One region of the Erwinia sp. 2186 genome, then DNA from elsewhere that is predicted to be linked to it. Evidence: predicted binding sites of a transcription regulator. Region 1 holds the regulator's gene; each other region holds the start of a gene.
The links. Region 1 encodes LexA, which represses DNA repair genes until DNA is damaged. Its sites were predicted from a motif close to TNCTGTATGTACATACAGNA; they were not measured.
Positions count from the first base shown of each region.

Region 2: the regulator LexA is predicted to act here: its motif matches at 2,823-2,842, upstream of sulA (SOS-induced cell division inhibitor SulA).
Region 3: the regulator LexA is predicted to act here: its motif matches at 2,737-2,756, upstream of dinB (DNA polymerase IV).

Region 1 covers NZ_CM173824.1:4,540,639-4,546,289, reverse strand. Annotated here, with positions in the region: gene plsB (glycerol-3-phosphate 1-O-acyltransferase PlsB) at 1-894, opposite strand, end outside; gene ACXKZG_RS21185 (diacylglycerol kinase) at 1,023-1,382, shown strand; gene lexA (transcriptional repressor LexA) at 1,499-2,107, shown strand; gene dinF (MATE family efflux transporter DinF) at 2,227-3,549, shown strand; gene ACXKZG_RS21170 (CsbD family protein) at 3,790-3,999, shown strand; gene zur (zinc uptake transcriptional repressor Zur) at 4,126-4,641, opposite strand; gene ACXKZG_RS21160 (conjugal transfer protein TraF) at 5,116-5,651, shown strand, end outside.
Region 2 covers NZ_CM173824.1:3,144,100-3,149,750, reverse strand. Annotated here, with positions in the region: gene ACXKZG_RS14630 (AAA family ATPase) at 1-137, opposite strand, end outside; gene matP (macrodomain Ter protein MatP) at 323-778, shown strand; gene ompA (porin OmpA) at 872-1,945, opposite strand; gene sulA (SOS-induced cell division inhibitor SulA) at 2,293-2,802, opposite strand; gene ACXKZG_RS14610 (TfoX/Sxy family DNA transformation protein) at 3,014-3,643, shown strand; gene yccS (YccS family putative transporter) at 3,640-5,651, opposite strand, start outside.
Region 3 covers NZ_CM173824.1:3,814,554-3,820,204, forward strand. Annotated here, with positions in the region: gene pepD (beta-Ala-His dipeptidase) at 128-1,588, shown strand; gene dinB (DNA polymerase IV) at 1,667-2,722, opposite strand; gene dpaA (peptidoglycan meso-diaminopimelic acid protein amidase) at 2,964-3,704, shown strand; gene ACXKZG_RS17900 (class II glutamine amidotransferase) at 3,675-4,442, opposite strand; gene lpcA (D-sedoheptulose 7-phosphate isomerase) at 4,486-5,064, opposite strand; gene fadE (acyl-CoA dehydrogenase FadE) at 5,280-5,651, shown strand, end outside.

The DNA of each region.
Region 1 (5,651 bases):
GCCGTCTTGCGCCAGCTGACGCACGCGCTCGCCGCCGTTGACGTTGATGCCCTGATACAGCTTGCTCCACGTCCAGCCCATGATGCGGTCCGTCAGACGGATGGCTTCATAAGAGAAGTCGGCGGCGATCTCTTCCATCAGCTCAACGGCGTTCTGCTGGGCTTTTTCATGGGAGATTTTCTTGCTGCGCGCTTCGTCTTCCACCGCTTTAGCGATGGCTTTGGACTGCAGCAGTTTATTAAACAGGTCCTGACGCACCGGCAAACGCGGGCCAATGGCCGCCAGGCGCTGACGGGCAAAGTGCATGCGTGCCACGCGCGCCAGCTTCTGCGCAATGATTTTGTCGGTGCCGTGTTCCGTTGCCATACGGCGCAGGGAAACCATCGGTGAGAAGCGGACAAAGCTGTCGCGGCCTAACCACAGCACGGCAAAGAATTTTTGGATGCCGTTCAACACGCGCAGATGAGGCTGATCGTCGCCCTGCACTTCGCGGCCTGGAGCCCGGCCAAACATCACGGATACCGGCACCATCTGCACGTCCAGCAGCGGGTTGCTGCGGTGCAAATCGAGGTATTCGTGGAACAGTTTTACCGATTCAACGTTAGGCACGAAATAGGGGAATACGCGTGGGCCGTCATGGATAAACACATGACGTGGCAAAACCGTACCGTCGATTTCCAGCGGATCTAAAGGATCGGGCAGATCCTGTTTACGGCATTGCTCACGCAACGCCAGCAGATCGGCCTTTGAATCATAAGGCAGCACATACATAATAGGGCGCGATGTATCCAGCGCCAGCTCGGAAACCGGCTCGGCGGGAATCGCTTTACTTTTTACCAGGAATTTTACTGGTAAATTCAATAAGTTATAATATAAGTTACGCCAACCTGACATAGATACCATGAAGCCTCTTGTTAGCAAAGCGCCGCAAGCATACCAGAAAGCGCCAGTGAGATCTGTGGTGTTGCAAAATGTGCGCCACCCAGACATTGACGTTAAACATCTCAAAGGGTTCCCTGATTATGGCAAATAACGTCACCGGATTGACTCGTATCATTAATGCCGCCGGTTATTCCTGGAAAGGAATACGCGCCGCCTGGCAAAACGAAGCGGCTTTTCGCCAGGAAGCGGTGGCCGGCATTGTCGCGGTGATTGTGGCGTGCTGGCTGGATGTGGACGCCGTCACGCGGGTGTTGCTGATAGGGTCCGTGATGTTGGTGATCATTGTTGAAATCCTTAACAGCGCGCTGGAAGCGGTGGTCGACCGCATTGGCAGCGAGATGCATCCTTTATCGGGTCGCGCCAAAGATATGGGCTCCGCTGCCGTCCTGCTGACGATACTACTCGCTGTTTTCGTCTGGGTAATGCTGCTAATTCCCTGATTGCGGCGCGCTTTCCATAATCTGACAAACTGCTGTTTTTTCCACATCTTTAGGTTTTCAACGCACAAATACCTGTATATACTCACAGCTGACTGTATAAACAACCAGGGGGCGGGATGAAAGCACTAACTGCAAGGCAGCAGCAGGTTTATGACCTGATACGCGACCACATTAACCAGACCGGCATGCCACCGACGCGGGCAGAAATCGCTGCACAGCTCGGTTTCCGTTCCCCGAATGCGGCTGAAGAGCATCTCAAAGCGCTGGCACGTAAAGGCGTGATCGAGATTGTTTCCGGCGCGTCTCGCGGTATCCGTCTGATGATGGAAGAAGAGGAAGGGTTGCCGTTGATTGGCCGTGTCGCCGCAGGTGAACCTTTGCTGGCGGAAGAGCACATTGAAGGTCACTACAAGGTGGATCCTGAACTGTTCAAGCCGGGCGCCGACTTCCTGCTGCGTGTTAGCGGCATGTCGATGAAAGATATCGGGATTATGGACGGCGATCTGTTGGCTGTGCATAAGACTCAGGATGTGCGTAATGGCCAGGTCGTGGTTGCGCGCATTGACGACGAGGTGACGGTAAAGCGCCTCAAGAAGCAGGGCAATATCGTGCATCTGCTGCCTGAAAACGGCGAATTCCAACCGATCGTGGTCGATCTGCGCTTGCAGACCCTGTCGATTGAAGGTCTGGCCGTCGGCGTAATCCGCAACGGCAACTGGCTGTAAACGCCTGACCTTAACGCGCTGCTTTCGCGGCGCGTTTCTCTTTTGGTAAGCTGTATGCCTTATTGACTGGCATATTCAGCTTCCGTGATGCTTTTAAGCCAGTCGCACAGTGGATGACCATGCGATTATTTTCTCCCTCAGATAACCAACTCTGGCGGCTGGCGCTGCCAATGATCCTGTCGAATATCTCCGTGCCCTTACTGGGCCTGGTGGATACCGCGGTCATTGGTCACCTTGACAGTCCTTCCTACCTCGGCGGCGTTGCCGTGGGCACTACCGCGACCAGCTTCCTGTTTATGCTGCTGCTGTTCCTGCGGATGAGCACCACCGGATTAACCGCGCAGGCGTTTGGTGCGGGTGATAAACCTGCGCTGGCCCGTGCACTGATGCAACCATTATTGATTGCCCTGGCGGCTGGCCTGCTGTTTATTCTGCTGAAATCCCCGCTTAACCACCTGGCGCTCTCTGTCGTGGGTGGCGATCCTGCCGTGCTGCATCAGGCCGCCCTATTTATGAATATCCGCTGGTTAAGTGCACCTGCGACGCTGGCCAACCTGGTATTACTGGGCTGGCTGCTGGGCGTACAGTATGCCCGTGCGCCGGTGATCCTGCTGGTTGTGGGAAACCTGGTCAACATCGTGCTGGATCTGTGGTTCGTGATGGGGCTGGGCTGGGGCGTGCAGGGTGCGGCGGCGGCCACCGCGATTGCAGAATACGTTACGCTGGCGATTGGGCTGGTGATGGTCTGGCGGGTGCTGAAGCTGCGGGGCATTTCGCTGCCGATGCTGAAAACCGCCTGGCAGGGCAATTTCGGCCGGCTGCTGCGGCTGAATCGGGACATTATGTTGCGATCTTTACTGCTGCAACTGTGCTTTGTTTCCTTGACGATATTGGGTGCGCGGCTGGGAAGTGAAGTCGTCGCCGTCAACGCCGTATTGTTGATGTTCCTGACCTTTACCGCTTACGCGCTGGACGGCTTTGCCTATGCGGTAGAAGCCTGCTCCGGCGAAGCCTATGGGGCAAAGGACGCAAAAAGGTTGCTGCTGATTTGGCACGCGGCCTGTCGCCAGGCAGGACTGGTGGCGCTGGCCTTTTCAATTCTCTATGGACTGGCCGGGACGCATATTGTTGCCTTACTGACCTCAATCCCCGAACTACAGCAGCAGGCTGACACCTATCTGTTCTGGCAGATTGTTCTGCCGGTCTGCGGTGTCTGGTGTTATCTGCTGGATGGCATGTTTATTGGTGCCACGCGCGCCAGCGAAATGCGCAACGGCATGCTGATTGCGGCACTGGGCTACGGCGCGACGCTGTTCACCGTGCCGGCATTAGGCAACCATGGTCTGTGGCTGGCCGTTACCGTGTTCCTGCTGCTGCGTGGGCTGACCTTGTGGCTCATCTGGCGCAGGCACTGGCGCAACAACAGCTGGTTTGCGGGCTGAAATAATTCGTTACACCCGCCTGCCGCTTCGTTATCTGCTGATCTCCCTGCCTTTTTTCACTTTTCGTTGTCACTTTTAGCTAAAAATGTGGCTTTATCTTTCGCCATTACGGGCAAACTCGCCATCATCTACTACAATTATCTGTACGTTAAGCAGTTAAGCAGCGTTTTATGTTGCTGCTGTGTGGTCTGCAAAGACGAAATCCCTAAAGCTGTGAACCTAAGGTTGAGGAGTTATAAGATGAACAAAGACGAAGCCAGCGGTAACTGGAAACAGTTGAAAGGTAAATTTAAAGAAAAATGGGGCAAGCTGACTGATGACGACCTGACCGTCGTCGAAGGTAAACGCGATCAGCTTGTAGGCAAGATTCAGGAACGCTACGGATATGGCAAAGAGCAAGCAGAGAAGGAACTCGGTGAGTGGGAAACCCACAATAACCACCGTTTCTGATTGGCAGCAAAATCTCTGACAAGATTTAGTTTCAGGACGATGCTCCTACCCCGGCACAAGGACAGTGCCACTTAATCCCCCAGCACTCCCCCTTCTTTACTTCAGAACTTACCCTGCGATAACGCTCTACTTGCCACGCTTCTTGCTGGTGACAGTATGATCGTGCTGGCATGCATCCTGATGCGTACAGGCTTCAACTTCCACACAACCCCGGCACAACCCATGAGCTTCAATAACACTGTTAGCCAGTGCGAATCCCGAGGTCAGGGCCAGCATTTTCAAAATGTTTTCCACCCCTTCAGCCTGTTGCTCTGCAACTGACCCGCAGCGATCGCAAATCAGCATCGCAGAAGTGTGAGAAGGCTGTTCAAAATGATGGCAGACCACGTAGCTGTTGGTGGACTCAACGCGGTGCACAAATCCCTGTTCAAGCAGAAAATCCAGCGCGCGATAAACCGTTGGCGGCTTCGCCTGAGGCTCGCTTGCCCGCAGCAGATCCAGCAGGTCATAGGCGCTGATCGCCCCATGGTGCTGGCTCATCAGCCGCAATACTTCCATACGCTGAGGCGTCAGTCTGACGTTGCGTTGCTGGCACAGGGCTTCAGCCTGCGACAGGATTTTTTCAGGACTGCTTACGTTCATAACTTTCCCCTCAGGTCAGATCAGTTTGTTATGTTATCACGTCCACCGAAAATCGCCGAATCCCGCCTTAACGCGTCAATCCGCCGGCTGTTGCCGTTTAACAGACTGAAAAAACTCTTAAAATGAGTGGTATTTCCCTCAAGGGAAAACAGTTAGCGATGCTGATTGGTTTAAGCGTTTCAAACCGTGCCATAAAATTTCTATAAAACTCTATTAATGTAATTTGCAGGCTGTAACGTTACTGACTACCTTTTTACTGGGTGTTACAGCGATCCTGGCCTTAAATGACGGGATCAAAATGCTTATTGATTAGCCTGATAACAGATAAACAAACAGCCAATGAGCAGATAAGCCCCACCATTGTTACTTACTTCACAGCAATGAAATGTTGCCTTTGTGTCCATTATTCAGGCAGCAGAAATCTTCACGCCTGAACAGGCGTTTTCCTCTTTGTCACGGTGGGTTCTAGGTAAAATGGCGAAATTAATCCGTAAGTTGAACAGTTTTTCCCGTCCTGCAGTTTTTCCCATAGTGTTTCTGGCCCCCCTTAGCGCGTTAGCCGCTGGCAACTATTACGATGCCCGCAATGACGCCATGGGTGGGACGGGTGTGGCTTCCTCTACTTACGGCACGGCAGTGCTGGCTAACCCCGCGTTGATGACCAAAGCAAAACCGGATGACACGGTCAGCGTGATCCTTCCGGCGGCCGGTCTGCAGGTGACGGATAAAAACAATCTGGTGGATAAAGTTGATGACCTGACTGACAGCGTCGACCGTTATCAGGACATAGCCAAAAGCATCACCAGCTTTGCCGATTTTGCAAAAGTGCAGTCAGCGGCCGGTGACTTATCCAGTCAGCTGCAGGGTATCAAGGGGAATCAGGCCCACGGCACGGCGGGCGCAGCGTTTGCGGTAACCATTCCCAATGAAACGCTGCCATTCGCTTTCGTGACCAAGGCCTACGGCACCGCGCACGTTACGGCAGATGTCACCCAAAGCGATATCGATTA
Region 2 (5,651 bases), 1.4 Mb from region 1:
AGACTCAGGCCATTAAACAGGCGTGATTGCACGGCATCAAAGCAGCTGGCGTCGTCTTCAGGCGCCTGCAGGAAGAGGGGCTGAACGCTTTCTGTATCGGGCTGTAGGGCACGCCATTCAAGTCTGTTGTTGGTCAAAGTTATCGTATTTTTCTGAAATGAGTAAAAGCGGCATTATACAAGATTTCAGCCTGTTAAGCATCGTAGAGTGACACTTCTAACGATGTTCAGCAGCAGATTGCGATAACAAGCCCGTTTTCTTTACGGCATGCTTAAAAAAAGCTGTTATTCTAAACTCGTCACGAAATCAGCATGAGATTCCGATGAAATATCAGCAACTGGAAAATCTTGAAAGCGGTTGGAAATGGAAATACCTGGTGAAAAAACACCGGGAGGGTGAAGCGATCACCCGATATCTGGAATACAGTGCGGCTCAGGCGGTGGTGGACGAACTGTTGGCGATGGAGAATCGCCCAGTTGATGTCTTAACCTGGATTGCTCAACATATTAATCCGGCGCTCGAAAACCGGATGAAACAAACCATTCGCGCCCGTCGCAAGCGTCACTTTAATGCTGAACATCAGCACACACGCAAAAAATCTATCGACCTGGAGTATCTGGTCTGGCAGCGTCTGGCCGGTCTGGCTCAACGTCGTAACAGCACGCTTTCCGAAACGATTGTGCAGCTGATAGAAGATGCTGAACGTAAAGAAAAATACGCCACGCAGATGTCTTCTTTGAAACAAGATCTGCAGGCCATTCTCGGTAAGCCGGATTAATTTCTTCCGTAAAGCGCCTTCCGCCGGTTCCGGCAGACAAAATAAAGACCAAAAAAAACCCCGCCGAAGCGGGGTTTTTTCATCAAAGAGAACTTAGCCCTGTGGCTGAGTTACAACATCTTTGATGCCTTTAACTTCGATTTCTACGCGACGATCCGGTGCCAGGCAATCGATCAGGGCATTACGGCCTTTCACGCTGTCACAGGTGTTGCCGGTAACTGGGTTAGATTCACCCATACCGCGTGCAGAGATCTTGTTAGAAGGGATGCCTTTAGAAACGAGGTAGTCAACTACTGACTGAGCACGTTTCTCGGACAGTTTCTGGTTGTACTGGTCAGAACCGATACGGTCGGTATAGCCCAGAACAACAACAGAACCATCTTTAGGATCCAGTGAGCTCAGCTGGGTGTACAGCTGATCCAGAGCCTGCTGACCTTCTGGCTTCAGGGAAGCTTTGTTGAAGGTGAACAGAACGTCTGATTTCAGAGTGAAACGCTTGGTTTCAACAACTGGCGCTGGAGCAGGCGCTGGAGCTGGTGCTGGAGCAGCAGCTTCGTCCTGACCGAAACGGTAAGAAACACCCAGTGCTAACATGCCGTTGTCTGGACGAGCACCAACGGTCTGTGCATCACCGATGTTGTTAACCCACTGGTAATCCAGACGGGTTGCCCAGTTCTGAGTCAGTGCGTATTCAACACCAACGGCAGCCAGTGGAGAAACACCGGTGTCGTGGTCGCTCTGGCGGTTGCCAGTAATGGTGTTCTGCTGAGTAGAGTCTGCACGCCATACCATGCCGCCCAGACGCGTATACACGTCCAGATCGTCAGTGATTGGGTAGCTCAGTTTAGCAGCCAGCTGAACGCCCTGTGCTTTGAATGCGCCGTTAGTTACGTTGCCTTTGTTAGGCATACGTCCCAGCCAGTCATAACCCAGTTCGAAGCCCAGGTATTGGTTAGCCTGGTAGCCACCGAAAGCACCTGCACCAAGCTGGCTTTCGTGAGTTGGGCCGTCATTGTTTGCATAACCGTTACCGTAGTAACCAGTGTCATGGTACTGAGACCAACCCAGTTTTGCACCAGTATACCAGGTGTTATCTTTAGGAGCGGCCTGCGCTACGGTAGCGAAGCCAGCCAGTGCCACTGCAATTGCGATAGCTGTCTTTTTCATTATTGCGCCTCGTTATCATCCAAATAGGCAATGAGCTTTAATTAGCTCTTTGATTAATCCTTCGCCGGGTTATAAAGCTCGATTGTGACTCATCCAAAAACTGGAGATTATTGAGCACCCTGGCGACGTAAAGTCTACAACGTACCAGCAAACTTACAAGTATGATGTGACGACGGTCAGCAAAAAAATAGGCTTTCGTACACAAATTTACACATCTGCAGACAGGTTATACAGGTAAAACCTGAGGGGAAAATGGCGCTAAACCATTGTCCCGCAGGCTCATAGCATAATCAGGGGCTTAACGAGCCAGCTGCAGAATTTTCTCGTGAGAAATTTCTTATTTTTACTTAATGATACAAAGTAGAGTGAATTTTTAAGCCATTAAACGGTCTGGAGGAGGCAGAATTGATCCGATCGGGTCGCATAATCAGCCCCAAAGCCTTGCCAGCAAATGCCGCTTTTTGCAGCCGCTGACGATCTTCTAAGGTGATCTCGCCCGTCAACCAACCTAAAACCACACTGTAATTTCCCGTCTGTAATGCTTTGATCATCGCCTCTACGGTAGTAATAGCACCGGAATGATTAATCTGCATCACTTTATCCAGCGGTAACCCTGACTCAATCAACCAGCTACGGCTCAATTTTTGATGAGGCGTCAACCACAATTGCCAGCGTGACTGAGTCCCTAACTGTTGCAGTAAGGGCAGCAGCAGCATTTGCGTCATAGCAGGCTGATTCTCGCTGTAAGTCAGCTCACTGATTAAGCCCGCCGCAGCTGCAGGCTGGGCTTTCGCACAGTCTGGAGCAGTCCGCACACCAGTTTTAACAGAAGAAGATTTCAGGGAATGAGTTTGCATATTGGCTTCGCTCGCAGGGTTACTGTATGGATGTACAGTATAGCGAGGGTGTCCAAAGATCAACCTTATTTTTTTGAAAACGCCTCGCAAAAACACAAATCGATAGGGTGCAAAGCAAATCATTGATTGAACTTGTAACGGCGATTGCCTATTTTTTTTCTGCAGGAAAGGAGAAACACCAGGATGTCTTACAACGTTAAGGATGCGGAATATGAAGGACTCAAAAAGCAATATTATCAGGGCAAAACGTCAGCTTTCTTCGCTGGGCGAGATAAATAGCCGTAGCCAGTTTGGTGGCTACAGTTTATCAGTGGAAAGCGTGGTCTTTGCGCTTGTCAGTGAGGGCGATCTCTATCTTCGGGCCTGTGAAGAAGTGAGGCCGTATATCATTGAACGTAAGATGAAACCGTTGATGTTTAACAAAAGGGGGATCCCTGTCGCGCTGGAATACTACCGCGTGGACAACCCGCTGTGGGCCGAGCCTGAACAGTTGGTTGCGCTCTGTCAATTGTGTCTGAAAGGGGCGATGCAGGATAAAAAACTGCATCAAAACTCGGGGCGGCTGAAGGATTTGCCTAATCTCAGTATGAAACTGGAAGTGCAGCTCAGGCGGGTGGGTATCGCTAACGCAGAGATGTTAAAGCAGCTGGGCGCAAAGCGCAGTTGGTTAAAATTGCACGAGAAAAATAAAAGTCTTGGGGTGAATATTCTTTTTGCGTTGCAAGGCGCGATCGAGGGGCTGCATTGTGAAGCACTGCCGGGGGCGATCAAAGAGGAGCTCAGGGGCTGGCACCGCGAAACCTTGCTGTACCAGACGCTGAGCGAACTGAGAAGACGTTAAGTTTCCAGGACCTGTTTTTTTAACTGAGCGATTTCTGGCAGTAATGCGATCAACAGACCCACCTGCTGAAGCACCAGCGGCTCTTTGGTTTCCGGGTCGGCTTCCGTTGCTGCCAGTCGCTCAGAGAGGCTCGACAACAATCTTTGGGTTTTTTGTTCATCGATAAGATCAATATGCAGCACGTCATCGACGTAGCAGACGGCATCATCCATCAATTGCAGCATGGCAGGCCGGGTGATCTTTTCCCGGTGCGCGCCCAGCGCCGAGATATAGCTGAGGAAGGAGTGGTTGAGGCACAGTAGACGAAACGCCGCTTCCCGCAACGAGGCGGAAGCATTCTTCTCTGCGGAGATGTTAGACACCACTGAAGCCAGCTCAGCATCACCGTTGTGGGCGTCACGGCGGGCAATACGGTAATCCAGCCGGTTGTCTTTTCCCTGATGATACTGAACCAGAATGGCATCCAGATAGCGGCAGTTAGCGGTCAGCGTGCGTTCTGCAACCGAAGACAGCCGACGAAAACGCCAGTCTGGCCAGAGGAAAGCCACCGCCAGCCAGGCAATGCCGCAGCCTAACAACGTATCAAAGATGCGGGGCAGGGCAATCTCAAACCCTTCACCCAGCAGATTGAAACAGAACAGTACCAGCAAGGTGATAAACATTGTGGCATGAGCATATTGCGACTGACGGAAGGCGAAGAACAGCACGCCGGTGACCACGATCAGTATCAGCTGCCCCTCGACAGAAGGCACCAGCCACAGTAAAGGCAACCCAAGTACGATACCCGCCACGGTTCCCACAATACGCAATGCTAATCTGCGTTTGGTGGCATTGTAGTTCGGCTGGCAGACAAACAGGCTGGTCAGCAGGATCCAATAGCCGTGCTCAAGGCCAGTCAGCTGAACAAACCCATAGCCGGCACACAACAGCAGCGACATCCGCACCGCATGGCGGAAAAGCGGGGATTCTGGCGATAAATGGCGGCTGATACGTAAACGAATATCGGCCCAACCGGTTAATCCTTCGCTGGAGAGCGTTTGATCATGATTCTCATGATGGCTTTCCAGAATTTGCTCTGATTCAATTGTCGCCAGTTGGGCGTCTATGGCTTTGAGGTTATTTAACAAATAGTGCATGGCTTTGACGTCACTGCTTCCTGGACGGGCAGTAGCAAGACGATCCAGCGCGGCGTTGAGGTGAATGAAGGTTCGCTCAAAGCGGCTGTTATGCTGATAGGTTTCGCGCAGCAGAATGCAGTTTGCCAACTGCTGGCAGGCCTTTGCCTGCAGCGTCAGCAGGCGTTGAAAGCGAAACAGAATATCGCTGTAACGGTATTCCTGCCGCAGCGCGTGGTATTGCGCATGGGAAGAGCTGGCACGCTCATGAATGTCCTGAGCGACAAAGTAATAATGCAGCGTTCTGCGCGTGCTGCGTTGTCCCCGGTCCCCACGTAAGCGGGACTGAATCGAAATTTTTGCCTGGTTGAGTGTCGCCACCAACTGACTGTTGGCCATGGCCACGTCGATCAACGACGCATTTTCATTCTCTTCGATATCCGGGTCGAATAACCCCGCTTTTGCCTCCAGATACACTGCCAGCCCTTCAAAGCTGCGGGCGATGTTTTCCTGTAACGGACGGACGGGAAAAATAACGTGTCCGGTGAGCGTCAGCAGGTTGTACCAGATAGCGCCGACCAGCAGCAGGGAAGGTTGCAGATACCACTGAGGGAACAGCCCAAGGCCGAGCAGGGTATAGATAGCGATCAGCAGCGCGCCAAAGGCAATCGTGGCATAGCGCTGCCCCAACGCGCCAAGCAAAATGAAACCCCAGGTCGACACGGCAAGACCGAGGATAAATAGCCAGGGATACGGAGAAAGAAGTTCAACAGAGACGGACGCAATGCAAAAGCAAACCAGGGTGATGACCAGATTGCGCAGCCGGCCGCTGAGGCGATCGTCAAGGTCTGCCAGCGCCGCAGCCACCACGCCTAACGTTAGCGGAATGGTCC
Region 3 (5,651 bases), 730 kb from region 1:
ACGGCTGGGGAAACGATGATATTCTTTGCCCATCGCGTCAGAGCATCTGACGGGAGTCATCCACTCGCTAAACATCCTCGCCATCCGCAGCCCAGCTGGCCGATGGTGATGACACAGGAGATTTGTCGTGTCTGAATTATCTCAACTTTTCCCCCAGCCGTTGTGGGATATTTTTGCCAAAATCTGCTCGATTCCGCACCCGTCTTATCACGAAGAAGCACTGGCAGAACACATTCTGTCGTGGGCGAAAGAGCAAGGTTTAACGACCGACCGCGATGCAGTGGGTAACATTCTGATCCGCAAGCCTGCCACTGCCGGTCTGGAAAATCTGAAGCCGGTTGCCCTGCAGGCGCACCTCGATATGGTGCCGCAGAAAAATAACGACACCGTGCATGACTTCACGAAAGATCCGATTCAGCCATGGATTGACGGCGAATGGGTAAAAGCGCGCGGCACCACGCTGGGCGCCGATAACGGCATTGGCATGGCGTCCGCGCTGGCGGTGCTGGCCGACCCGAGCGTTGAGCACGGTCCGCTGGAAGTGCTGCTGACCATGACCGAAGAGACCGGCATGGTCGGCGCCTTTGGTCTTCAGCCGAACTGGCTGCAGGCCGATATCCTGATCAACACCGACTCCGAAGAAGAAGGTGAGATCTATATGGGTTGCGCCGGTGGCATTGATTTCACCTCGACGCTCGCCATCAGCCGTGAAGCCGTTCCGGCTGGCTACGAGCCGCTGAAGCTGACCCTGAAAGGCCTGAAAGGCGGCCACTCTGGCTGTGATATTCACGTCGGTCTGGGTAACGCCAACAAGCTGCTGTCCCGCTTCCTGTTCGCGCACGCTAAGGCGCTGGATCTGCGTCTGGTGGACTTCACCGGCGGCACGCTGCGCAACGCCATCCCGCGTGAAGCGGTGGCCACGCTGGCGGTACCGGCAGACAACGTCGACGCGCTGAAAAGCCTGGCGCTGAGCTATCTGGAAACGCTTAAGTCCGAGCTGAGCCTGAAAGAGAAGAACATCAACATCGTGGTTGAGAACGTGGCGGCTGGCGACCAGGCGCTGACGGCGGCAAGCCGCGATACCTTTATTGCCCTGATGAACAGCACGCCAAACGGCGTGATCCGTAATTCAGACGTGATGAAAGGCGTGGTCGAAACCTCGCTGAACCTTGGCGTGGTGTCGTTGAAAGAGGATGAAGCGAAGATCAACTGCCTGATCCGTTCGCTGATCGACAGCGGGAAAGACTACGTGGTGGAAATGCTGACCGCGTTAGGCGAGCTGGCGGGCGCGAAAACCGTGGCCAAAGGCAATTACCCTGGCTGGCAGCCGGACGCGTCCTCGCCGGTGATGGCGCTGGTTGGTGAGACCTATAAAAAACTGTTTGGCAAAACGCCGAACATTCAGGTGATCCACGCGGGTCTGGAATGTGGTCTGTTTAAGAAGCCGTATCCGGACATGGATATGGTGTCTATCGGACCGACCATTACCGGCCCACACTCACCGGATGAGCAAGTGCATATCGAAAGCGTTGGCCTGTACTGGAAACTGCTGACCGCGCTGCTGAAGGCGATCCCGGCCAAGTCATAAGCCGGCTGACGGGCGGATGAGATTCCGCCCGTTTTCTTTCATCCCCCGGCAACCTCTGTCGATCACAACTCCGCCGTCTTACAGCCCCAGCAATAACTGCCTTTCCAGCTGCGGATTCAGCAGCGTAACGTGCAATCCCACCAGCCTGACGCCTCTTCCACCGCGTCGCTCTTCCCAGGTTTTGCGCGCCACCTCGATCAAATCCGCCTTATTCAGCATCGGCCAGATGTGCTCCTGAGTGGTTTGCTGGAAATCGGAGAACTTCAGCTTCACGCCCTGACGCGCAATCTGCCGGTCAGGTTTGATTTTGATCAGCCGACGCTCCAGCTCGTCATACAGGAAATCGATGATCTCCAGGCAGGCTTCCCAGCTGTGAATATCTTCCGACAGCGTGCGTTCCACGCCGAGTGATTTGCGTAAGCGCTCGGTCACCACTTCCCGCTCGTCGATGCCGTTGCTGCGTTCCCAGATCACCCGGCCAAACTTGCCAAAGCGTTTTAACAGCGCGGAGAGATCGGTGCTCTGCACGTCAGCGCAGGTTTGCAGCCCCATTTCCTCCAGCTTTTTGGCGGTGACTTTACCGACGCCGGGAATTTTCGCCAGCGGCAGCGTCAGCAGAAACTGCGGTAGCGAGTCGGGCGTAATCACATACTGCCCGTCAGGCTTGTTTAAATCGGAGGCGATTTTGGCGGCGAACTTGATCGGCGCAATGCCGGCGGAAGCGGTGAGATTGAGTTCGCGGGCGATGGTCTGGCGGATGTCGTGCGCCATCAGCGTGGCAGAGCCGTGACAGTGCGGGCTGTCGGTGACGTCGAGATAGGCTTCGTCCAGCGACAGCGGTTCAATCAGCGAGGTGTAGCGCGAGAAGATTTCACGAATATGCTGGCTGGCTTCTTTATAGGCTTCGAAGCGGCCAGGGATCACTTTCAGATGCGGGCAGAGCTTCAGCGCCATCGCGGTGGACATGGCGCTGTGCACACCAAACTTCCGCGCAGGGTAGTTGGCCGTGCTGATAACCCCGCGCTTCAGATGGCTGCCGCCAATGGCGATCGGGATATCACGCAGGCTGGGATCGTCGCGCATTTCTACCGCCGCGAAAAAGCAGTCCATATCAACGTGAATGATCTTACGCATATCCCCCCCAGATGCACTGGATAAGTATACAGTTAATCAGCCGGGTTTCAACATGCCGTTCGCCCGGTAAAGCGCAGCGGCATAGGCTTCCGGCAATTTTTTCTTTCTCAATTTGTTCACTGGCGACTTGATAAAAAAATAGACAATGCTAATGTGACGCAGCGATAGCGGATTTCTCCGATATTGCAAGTGACACTGCCCTCGGGCATAGCATCCAACCCTCTTTTTCAAGGGAACCAGAATGGGCAAAATCGCACTGCTGTTTGCGATGATTTTTCTGCCAGCCGTCGTCTTCGCCAGCGTACCAACGTCCCCGGTACTTCCGCTCGCGCCGGTAAGCAAAGAGTTAAAGAAACAATTACTCGGCACCCCCGTGTATATCCAGATTTTCAAAGAAGAACGTACGCTGGAACTGTATGGCAAAATCGGTAACGACTACCGCTTGCTGGACAGCTACCGCATCTGTAACTTTTCGGGCGGTTTAGGCCCAAAACGTCGTCAGGGCGATTTTAAAAGTCCGGAAGGATTTTACAGCGTGGGACTTTCCCAGCTGAAGCCTGACAGCCGGTTCTACCGCGCCATTAACGTCGGCTTCCCCAACGAATACGATCGCCAGCAGGGTTATGAAGGGAAATACCTGATGATCCACGGCAGCTGCGTGTCGATTGGCTGCTATGCGATGACCGATGCCAACATTGCCGATATCTATCAGTTTGTTGATGCGGCGCTGCGTAACGGCCAGCCGCGAGTGGAAGTGAGCATTTACCCGTTCCGCATGACCGACAGCAATCTGCAGCGTCATCGCAATTCGGTGTATTACAGCTTCTGGAAACAGCTGCAGCCTGGTTATGCACAATTTGTGCAAAACCGCCTGCCGCCGTCAGTGAGTGTTAATGAAGGTCATTACGTGCTGAACCAGCCAGGTTCCCTGATCAGCGCGCCGGTTTCCGGATCAGCGCTCGCGCTCACCGAGGCAAAATAACGCCCAGTCACCTGGTTCAATCTTGTTCCAGGTTTCATTCCCCGTCAGGGGCTGAGTGGCGATCACCGTGACCACGTCGTTCGGCGTGGTCTGCTTTTGAAAATCAATCTCGACATCCTGATCCAGCAACGTGGCTTTGCCAAACGGTGCCCGTCGGGTGATCCAGAAAAGATTGGTCGAACAAAACGCCATTAAATACCGCCCGTCCGACAGCAGCATATTAAACACGCCCTTCTCACGCAGCTCCGCCGCCAGTTCAGCAATATAACGGAATACCGCCGGCCAGTTCCCGGGCGTACGCGGATAACGGGTGGTCAGCTTATGCAGCAGCCAGCAAAATGCCTGCTCGCTGTCCGTTTCACCGATCGGCCTGAACGGCCCGGTATCCATCCCTTTATAGCCTTTCAGCTGCCCGTTGTGCGCATAGGTCCAGTTGCGGCCCCACAGTTCACGGGTGAACGGATGGGTATTTTCCAGCGACACTTCGCCCCGGTTGGCCTGGCGGATATGCGCCACCACCGAACGGGACTTGATCGGGTATTCCTGCACCAGCCGCGCGATAGGCGAATTAAAGCTGGGCTCGGGATCTTTAAAGGTGCGGCAGCCTTTTCCCTCGTAAAAGGTAATGCCCCAGCCATCTTTGTGCGGACCCGTTCCCCCGCCGCGCTGCACCAGCCCGGTAAAGCTAAAACAGATATCCGTCGGAACATTCGCGCTCATCCCGAGCAATTCGCACATAGAAAATCCTCACGTAGCGGCCAGCCGCAGCTGGCCAGAAAAACTACTCGGCCATCTCTTTTTCAATCAGCAGGATCAGGATGTGGATCACTTTGATGTGGATTTCCTGAATGCGGTCGGCGTAACCAAAGTGCGGTACACGGATTTCCACATCGGCCATGCCGTCCATCTTGCCGCCATCTTTGCCGGTCAGGGTGATCACCTTCATGCCCTGAGCGCGAGCGGCTTCAACCGCTTTGATCACGTTGGCGGAGTTGCCGGAGGTGGAGATTCCGAACAGCACATCACCGGATTTACCGACCGCTTCAAGGTAACGCGAGAAGACGAAATCATAGCCAAAATCGTTGCTGACGCAGGACAGGTGGCTGACATCAGAGATAGCAATGGCCGGATAGCCTGGACGGTTCTCACGGTAGCGCCCGGTCAGCTCTTCAGCGAAGTGCATGGCGTCACAATGGGAGCCGCCGTTGCCGCAGGAAAGCACTTTGCCACCGGCTTTGAAGGCGTCTGCCAGCAGCACCGCAGCGCGCTGGATAGCGTGAATATTGGCATCGTCACTGAGGAATTTATTGAGCGTTTCCGCTGCTTCGTTGAGCTCGGCGCGAATGATGTCCTGATACATAGGGAAAGTCCTTTAGAGGTGAGGTCGCCATCAGTTTACCAAGTTGGGAGAGGGGCGAAAAGCGCCCTGCACCTCAAGCTTGGGCTTTGACTTTTGGTGCGGCCGGTTTGTGAGCCAGGTTGTAATTATTATGTAAACAGATTGCTAACGCACAGCTTCTCCATTAAACCTGTATTCAACAGGTCAGACCTCTTACAACTTACGGAGCGTTAGTTATGATGGTTCTCAGTATCGTGGCCACGATCGTGTTGATCGGCGCACTCTTTTATCACCGCGTTAACCTGCTGCTGAGCAGTGCGATCATGCTCGCCTGGACAGCTGCGTGGTCATTCGCGCATCTCTGGACGCCGTGGCTGTTGATCCCGCTGGCGATTATTCTGCTGCCGTTCAACCTTTTGCCACTGCGTCGGGCGATGTTCTCCAAATCCATGCTGCGCACCTTCCAGAAGGTGATGCCGCCGATGTCGCGCACCGAAAAAGAAGCGATCGAGGCCGGCACCACCTGGTGGGAAGGCGATCTTTTCCGCGGGACGCCGGACTGGCAGAAACTGCACAACTACCCGCAGCCACGGCTGAGCGAAGAGGAA